Regions from separate parts of the Planococcus sp. FY231025 genome, predicted to be linked through region 2. Evidence: predicted binding sites of a transcription regulator. Region 2 holds the regulator's gene; the other holds the start of a gene.
The links. The regulator NrdR, encoded in region 2, represses ribonucleotide reductase genes. The targets are predictions, from matches to a motif close to AACACNATATATNGTGTT.

Region 1: ACTL32_RS08190 (vitamin B12-dependent ribonucleotide reductase) is a predicted target of NrdR. The motif match lies at 2,585-2,602, and genes of this name have one in related genera.

What each region holds. Positions count from the first base shown of each region.
Region 1 is NZ_JBQJJG010000005.1:367,882-372,309, forward strand. Features, by position in the region: gene ACTL32_RS08175 (AAA family ATPase) at 1-1,056, opposite strand, end outside; gene ACTL32_RS08180 (rhodanese-like domain-containing protein) at 1,129-1,509, opposite strand; gene ACTL32_RS08185 (lipoate--protein ligase family protein) at 1,666-2,445, shown strand; gene ACTL32_RS08190 (vitamin B12-dependent ribonucleotide reductase) at 2,635-4,428, shown strand, end outside.
Region 2 is NZ_JBQJJG010000005.1:149,511-153,938, reverse strand. Features, by position in the region: gene dnaI (primosomal protein DnaI) at 260-1,195, opposite strand; gene ACTL32_RS07105 (replication initiation and membrane attachment family protein) at 1,196-2,563, opposite strand; gene nrdR (transcriptional regulator NrdR) at 2,575-3,051, opposite strand; gene speD (adenosylmethionine decarboxylase) at 3,235-3,618, opposite strand; gene ACTL32_RS07090 (glyceraldehyde-3-phosphate dehydrogenase) at 3,933-4,428, opposite strand, start outside.

The DNA.
Region 1 (4,428 bases), 220 kb from region 2:
GACGTCGAGTTTTTGCAGGTATTGCTTGCGCAGCTTTTTGTCAGGAGAAGGGATCTCGTACGCCCGGTCAAACCGGCCAGCCCGGTTGATGAGCGCGGGATCGATCCGCTCGGGGTAATTCGTTGTCCCGATGATAAAAAGGCCTTCACGGGACTGCGTGCCGTCAAGTGTGTTCAGGAAGACCGACCGTGTGAACTCGGGCATCGAATCGATATCTTCTATGACAAGAATCGCAGGGGCGAGGCGCGACACGGTCCCGAAAACTTCCTGTACGGTATAGCTGGACGTGAATTCAGTTATCTGCCAATAGACGACCGGCGCTTCAGTGGAGCCGGTGATTGACTTGACAAGTGTCGTTTTGCCGTTGCCGGGAGCTCCGTAGAGTAGGATGCCTCGTTTGTACGGGACGCCGTACTCTTTGAAAAACACGCCGTCTTCCAGGAAGAATTCATCAATCGAGCGGAAAATGTCCTTTTTGATGCCTGCTTCCAAGATGACATCGTCGCGGTTGACGATGGCCATTTCCCCGTAATTCCGGCGTTTTACGCCTTCGTCGGTGTCCACAAGGAACGTGATGCTGTTCATCAGTTCAATGCGCAGCAGCTCGTTCATGGCTTCCAGGAAGGCAAGGGCAGCAGGTTCCGATTTAGCGAAAAATTGGAATTCCGGCCATGCATTCTCGGCGGCGGTAAAGAGCTGGTATTGAGAAAGGGCGACATCGTAATCAGGGAAAAAGACCAGGCGGTTCTCAAAGCTCTGCCGCACCCGCAGGCTGCCGCTCTGATCGTCTTCTTCTGCGCTCGCAATTTTGCCGAGCGGTCGGGCCTGATACAAAAAGCACAGGGTTTCAAAATTCAGGATCCCCTTTTCCATCAGGTCGAGCAGGTGAGTATGGAGCCTCGAGATCGTCTCTTCAATATCGACGTGGAACCAAGTCCCCGGTGACCGTTCATTCAGTTCAGCCAATGCTTTTTCGGAAACAGCTGCAACTTCCGCATAATGGGGCAGCGTTTCCCGAAGGGTTTCCCCGTGGGGAAAAAGAATTTTGGGCAACATGATATTCCTCCAGTCCTGGTCATTTCTCAGAATGAAAAGAGCCCTTCCGCACCTGGGAAAGGCTCTAGATGATTATTTGGCTTTGACCTTGCCGGTCCATTGCTTGAAGCCGCCTTGCAATTGATACAATTGGTCATATCCTTTTTTCTTAAGGAACAACGCCACCCGGCCGCTGCGTGCGCCGTTCTGGTCGTAGATGTAAACCGGTTTGTCAGCGCGGATCTCGCGGTAGCGCTGGTTCAGTTGGGTCTGGGGGATGTTGCGCGCGCCCAGGATGTGGCCGTTCGCAAAATCTTTCGGTTCCCGCACATCGATCAGCTGCGCTTTGCGGTATCCTTCGATAAACTGCTCTTGCGTCAAAGTAGTGACGGCCTTCTTGATGCGGAAATACGAAATTGCTGCAAAGATGAGCAATGCGGCAACTATGCCTAAAGTAATATAAAGAAACTCCACTGTTCTTGCCCCTTTCTAATCTCTCTCCATTATAAAAGATGGAGTGACTCATGTTCAATGGCAATGTTACACTAATTAAAGAAATTAGGGGGCGATCTTGTGAATTTTCCGGAATGGTTGTTTATTGATTCAGGCAAAGGGACACCGTCATTCAATATGGCGCTCGACGAAGCGCTGCTGAACTGGCACAGCGAAGGGGCCATCCCGCCGGTGATCCGGTTTTACCGCTGGGAGCCGGCAGCGCTTTCGATCGGCTATTTTCAGAAAGTGGAAAAAGAAATCGACATGGAGCAAGTGGAGCGCCTCGGGCTCGGCTTCGTGCGCCGGCCGACCGGCGGGAGGGGGGTCCTCCATGAACATGAACTGACCTACAGCATCATCGTCAGCGAAGATTACCCGGACATGCCGGAAACGGTGACCGAAGCCTACCGGGTGCTGAGCGGCGGACTGCTGGAGGGGTTCCGGAATCTCGGCCTCGATGCGTCCTTTTCCGTTCCGCTGACCGATAGCCAGAAGGCGGATCTGAAAAAGCCGAAAAGCGCAGTATGCTTTGATGCGCCGAGCTGGTACGAAATGGTGGTCGAAGGCCGCAAGATTGCCGGCAGCGCACAGACGCGACAAAAAGGGGTCATCCTGCAGCACGGTGCCATCCTGCTCGACTTGGATGCTGAGAAATTATTATCGGTCTTCAAGTTTCCGGATGAAGATGCGAAAGAGCGCATGCGCAGAAAAATACCCCAAAAAGCGGCGGCGATCAATGACCTGCGGCAGGAGAAAGCCACTCCCGAAGAATGCGCAAGTGCGTTCAAAGCCGGGTTCGAAGCGGCTCTCGGCATCCGGCTGAAGCCGTTTTCGCTGACCGCGGAACAGCGTCTGGAAGTTCAGAAGATTGAGGAAATGCGCTATGCCAATCCGGCCTGGAATCTTCGGGTCTGAGGAGTCTAAAGACTCATTTTACATAGGGTGAAATGGTGGAAACCTTTGTGGATTCAGCTTTGAGACGGCACGTGAAACTGGAAGCAAAATTTTGTTATTGCTTCGATGTTTCAACATATAGTACGATGGGAAATGTAATAATACTATATATAGTGTCTACTCCATATAATATGAAGGAGGAATTGTCAAATGGTTTCTGCCACTCAAAAAGAATATTCTCTAAATCCGGTGAGTCTGAACAGCGACATCGAAGCGTTCCCGCAAGTTTTCGCGATCACCCCGGACATGAAAACAACACATAAAGGGGTATCGCGCCTCGTCATGATCGACCGCTATTCATTCAAGGATACGGAAAAGAAGACGCTGAAAGCGGGCGACTTCGTCGTGCTGACAGTCAAGGAGGATCCGAAATTCCCGGCACGCGGCTTGGGATATATCGTATCGGTCGACAGAACGTCGAATACAGCGAAAGTCTGGATCGAAGAAGACTACCGCAGCGCAATCGACAAACCCGAGGAAGCGGAGGCGGGAATCGTCAACCGTTCGCTTGATGTCATCGAAAAACCCTTGGAAGTCTATTACGAGCAGATCGCTAAACGCAATGCGGCCGGACTTGCTTCAGTGGAAACGACGCCTGAAAAACGCGAAGAATGGTTCGGGAAGTTCTATGAACAGCTGGTCAACCTGAAATTCATCCCTGCAGGCCGCGTCCTTTACGGAGCCGGCGCAGGCACGGACGTCACGTATTTCAACTGCTACGTGATGCCATTCGTGGCAGATTCGCGTGAAGGCATTTCAGACCACCGCAAACAAGTGATGGAAATTATGTCCCGGGGCGGCGGCGTCGGCACGAACGGTTCTACGCTGCGCCCGAGAAACACGCTTGCGCGCGGGGTCAATGGAAAATCATCTGGTTCGGTTTCCTGGCTCGACGACATTGCAAAACTGACGCATCTGGTCGAACAAGGCGGCTCCCGCCGCGGCGCTCAGATGATCATGCTGGCTGATTGGCATCCGGATATCGCGGAATTCATCATTTCCAAAATGCAGAACCCGCGCATCCTCCGCTACTTGATCGAGAATACGGAAGACGAAATGATCAAAAAGCTGGCGAATGAGAAATTGAAGTTCAAGCCGCTCCTCGAACAGGAAGAAGCCATGTACCAAGGGATCCTGAACTACCGGGCGATTCCGGGCATGGGCGGATTCAACGAGAAGATCATGCGCGATGCTGAAACGAAGCTGCGCGACGGCGGAACCTACTCGGTCCACAACGAAGAATTCCTGACAGGCGCGAACATTTCCGTGACCCTGACAGACGATTTCATGAAAGCGGTCGAAGAAGATGCGGATTACGACCTGCGCTTCCCGGCGGTCGAATCGTATTCAAAAGAAGAAATGGCCATCTACAATGAACAATGGCAGGAAATCGGCGATGTGCGTGAATGGGAGCGCATGGGCCACGGCGTCCGCGTCTACCGTACGATCAAAGCCCGCGAACTGTGGAATTTGATCAACGTCTGTGCAACGTACTCAGCTGAGCCGGGCATTTTCTTCATCGATAATGCCAACGCCAAGACGAACGCAACGGCATATGGGCAAAAAGTGGTAGCGACGAACCCTTGCGGCGAACAACCGCTGGCGCCATACTCCGTCTGCAACCTTGCTGCCGTCAACTTGGCGCGCTTTGCAGATCCAGTAAGCAAGGAAGTGGACTTCGAAGCATTGAAAGAAACCGTCAAAGTCGGCGTCCGTATGCAGGACAATGTCATCGACGCAACACCGTACTTCCTGGAAGAGAACCGCGTCCAGGCGCTCGGCGAACGCCGTGTGGGCTTAGGCGTCATGGGGCTTGCCGACCTGCTGATTTATTGCGACAAGGAATACGGCTCGCCCGAAGGCAACGAACTTGTCGATGAGATCTTCAAGACGATTGCTGTAGCGGCGTACGAAGAATCAACGCTTCTTGCAAAAGAGCGCGGA
Region 2 (4,428 bases):
ATTTGGGACAGAAAGATCCTGTCCAAAACGAAGCTCTGCATCGGCTAACGGGCCGGTACCGTCAGCTGCTACTCCAAAGTTTCACAGCTGCTGCTCGAAGGTGGTAAGCGTTGTGCCGGTACTTGAGAAGCTTGCAGCCGGTGGCTTCTCTCTCTAGAAAGTCGTACAGTTCCGCTCTTGTCCTTGTCAAAGCATTTCAAATCATATTCTGATTGTTATTACTATACTGCGAAAATCTCCAAAATGCAACACCCGCAAATCAATTCCTGCGGTTTCTGCCGTCCAGCTTCACCGGCTCTGTCAATGCGCGGATGCGTTCCATGACCCGGGCCGCTTTCAAGTCTTCCTTTTCGCCGCGCTGGGAATATGTCAAATGGTGCTGGAGTTCGGAATAGCTGAAGTTCGATGTCATGAACGTCGGCAGCCGCTCCGCCATCCGGTAGTGGAGAATTGTGCCGAGCACTTCGTCGCGCGTCCAACTCGACATCGCTTCCGCACCGATGTCGTCAAGCATGAGAACATCGGCTTTTTTCACGTAGTCGACTTTTTCCTGCAACGTCTGGTCGCCGATCGCCTGTTTCATTTCCCGCATGAATTCCGGGACAAAGACCAGGACGGACCGGATGTTCATCTCTGCCAGTTCGTTGGCTACGGCACTCAGCAAATAGGATTTCCCGATGCCGAATTTGCCGTACAAATACAGGCCTTTCTTCGGCATGTTGTCCGGGCCGGTCGTTTCATCCAAAAACTTGCTGACGGCACGGAATGCTTCCATGCGGCTGTCATCCAACTCGAAGCCGCTGAGCGTCGCCTGCATCACTTCTTTCGGCATGTACATGCTGTGGATCATTGAAGATGCCCGGCGTTTATTGTCGTGGGCATTTTTCAGGCGGCACGGCGTATAGGAAATGCCGATGGTTCCGCGCTCCAATACCAGATTCGGTTCGAAGCCTTTCAGATGGTTGATGCAGCCTTCAAAGCTCGGGCATTTATTGCAATCGTGGGACTGGTCGATGTACTCGTATAATTTATGCAGCCCTCTGTCCACGGTGCTTTTATCGATTTCCGAAGAATGCTCCTCCAGGAACTTCTGGACGCCGGGATTTTCAAGCACTTCTTTTCGCATATCGTTGTAGCGCTCCGAGAAAGCGGGGGCATTGACCACCCGTTTCAATGTTTCGCGAATCGGCTCCATTTAATCACCCTTGCCTTTCTTCATCGCCAATCTAGCGAGGAGTTTTTGTTTTTCGATTTCCAGATCGGTGTTCTGCGGCTTGGCAGCGGCCGGCTGCGCCTCGTCTTTCTGATAGAACCATTCCGGCAGCTTCTCTTCCCGCACCGGCTTGCCGCGGTTGGAGCGAGTGGCAGATTTGGCGGCGGAAGAAGGCGAACCGTCCGCTTTCCATTTCATGTATTGTTCGTGTTCGATGCGCGCCAAATCCATCGCTTCCTTGGCTGTCGTGACATTTTTACGAAGCCAATGCGAAGCGATTTTCTCGACATACGCTTTTGTCAGTTTCATATCCGTCCGAAGCAGGACGTATTGCAGCAGCACGTTCACGACGGCCGGTTCCATGCCGTGCTGAATGACCAATTGGTTTGCCAGCTGGACATCAGCCGGCAGCGGCTCTTTGCCATTGGCAATATCGCGCAGCACTTCGACAGGCGAAGCGGATTCCAGGTACTGGATCAACTCCTCCTGCCGGGTTTTCGGCTCTGCCGATTCTGCCGGCTCTTTTTTGCGGGCCTGGACAAGTTTAGGGGCCGTCGTCGCCACGGTCAGTTTATAGTATTCCGAAGCCGCTTTTTTCAGGCCTTCGGGCGTCAGTTTGGAATCGTCGTCGATTGCCAAAAGCACCACTTTCTGCATATCTAGCGGTCCCCAGCTATAGAGGAACGCCAGTTTGGCAATGGTGTCTTTGACCGAAGCCGTCAATACGCGCTTTGGCACAAGCTGTTCCGACAACCCTTGCCGGAGCAGCGCAAAATCGAAATCTTCCTCTGTCTTATAGCCGCCTTCCGTCCGTTCGTGGAAATCCTTCGGTTCGGACGGGTAGCCCGCCTTGGCGTGGACCGGCTGGAAGATGTCTGTGAATGTGCGCGACACTTCTTCAAAGCCATCCGGGATCTCGGTCTGGTTCAAGAAGCGGTCCCGCACTTTCCGGTAGGACGTCTCACCGATCTTGCTGAAAAGGAACATTGAAAGCAGCGGATCCTGGAAAAACTTCTTGGGGTCGAGCGGCGGGCAAAGTTCATAGACGAACGACCGGTGATCGCCGTCCCTCTTGAACGTCTTCATGAGGCCGATCGCCTCGAGCTGTATGCGGGATTCGAAAATCCGTGCTATGGGCACACCCAAGGTATTCATCAAGGAATAATGGGTTGCTTCTTCTCCGCCGGCTTCCCCTTCCGCCCAGAGCGTCAGGTAGAAAGCCGTAGCTTCCGCGCCGATCATCGGCTGATACAGGAGCGTCAACAGCTGGCGGTCATAATTTGAAAAAGGGTACGGCAAACGGATTTTAAACGAGTCCGCGGGTTGGAGTTCTTTATAAAGTGCAGACATGGTTCACCGCCTTACTCGGTTTTCTTGTCTTCCGGATTCTTTTTTAAAAGATCCTTCAGTTCATCAATAAATACAGTAATGTCTTTGAATTGGCGGTAGACGGAAGCGAAACGGACATACGCCACTTCGTCGATTTCCGCCAGCCGGTTCATGACCAGCTCACCGACTTCTTCGGATTTCACTTCAGCATTGCCAGTTCGGCGCAGTTCCTTTTCGATGTCAAAGACGACATTTTCAAGCGTCTCCAGCGGCACCGGCCGTTTTTCGCAAGCCCGGATCAAGCCGCGCAATACTTTCTCGCGGCTGAACTCTTCGCGCGAACCGTCTTTTTTCACGACGATCAGCGGCATTTCTTCCACTTTCTCGAAGGTCGTATAACGGTAGCCGCACGCTTCGCATTCCCTGCGCCTCCGAATTGATTTGTTATCATCTACCGGGCGCGAATCGACTACACGCGTCCCGTTATGCTGGCAAGCCGGACATCTCATATGGACCTCTCCCTAAACGTTCTATCTGTTTCTTCTATATATAAATCTCATCTTTCATACCGCTCCTGCAGATTATCGACAATGATTTTTTAGCCTAATATATATAGTATAACAAAACTTCCTCTGTAAAATAGAAAAAGCAGAGGAATTTATCCTCTGCTTAGTATGTTTCATGTTAACGGATTATGCATTTACTGAAACTTTGGATTGGCCAGCACTGACTGGACCCATTCCACGCGGAATTTCTACGAATTCGCGTGTACCTGAATTCAACGCTTCAGCAATATAATTCGCTGCAACAGTTGGATCAAGATCGCCGCAAGTATAAACATCGATACTTGCATAGCCGTGTTCCGGGAAGCTGTGGATCGTTAAATGCGATTCAGAAATGATGACTACCCCGCTTACGCCTTGAGGTGCAAATTTGTGAAAAGCTACTTCTCTGACTTCGGCTCCGGATTTAAGTGCTGCATCAACAAAAGTTTGTTCGATAAAATCCATATCGTTTAATTTGTCAAAATCACACTGCCAAAGTTCTGCAATTACGTGACGTCCCATTGTTTCCATGGTTCGTTTTCCCCCTTTGATATCATTTTGTTTTGATGCGCAAAATATTCAAAGTTGACTACCACGGGGGAAAGTTAGTCCAAAGAGGTCCTAACCCTTTAAGCAGTCATGTGAATAAAGATTGCTCCATCCGTTGCCGTAAACCTGTTGGTAACGAAGAAGTTCGCAGTCGTTTTTAGACTACGAATGTTAGTATATGATGTATTGAAATGAAATGCAATAAAAATTACTCGAAAAAACATCTTTTTTCAGGAAATTATTTTCAGGAAAAAACCGCACCCCTCTTGTACAAGGGATGCGGTTCGTATCATTTATCATGCATAAACCATAGATTTTGCGACTTTCTTTGCTAAATCGACAACACGTGCGGAATAGCCCCATTCGTTGTCGTACCAAGCCAGTACTTTCACTTTGCGGTTGCCGATGACCATTGTTGAAAGGCCGTCGACAATTGCCGACTGTTCCGTCGTGTTGAAGTCGACCGATACGAGCGGATCCATCGTCAATGACAAAATGCCGGTCAAGCCGTTTTCGGAAGCATTAACAAACGCCTCGTTGACTTGTTCCGCCGTTACGTCCTGCTTCACGTCTACGACAAGGTCGACAAGTGATACATTCGGTGTCGGTACGCGCAATGCCATGCCGTGAAGTTTTCCTTCAAGCTCCGGCAAGACCAAAGACAGCGCTTTCGCGGCACCCGTAGATGTCGGGATGATCGACTGTGCACATGCCCGTGCGCGGCGAAGATCCTTATGCGGGTTGTCGAGATTTTTCTGGTCGTTCGTATACGAATGGACCGTCGTCATCAAG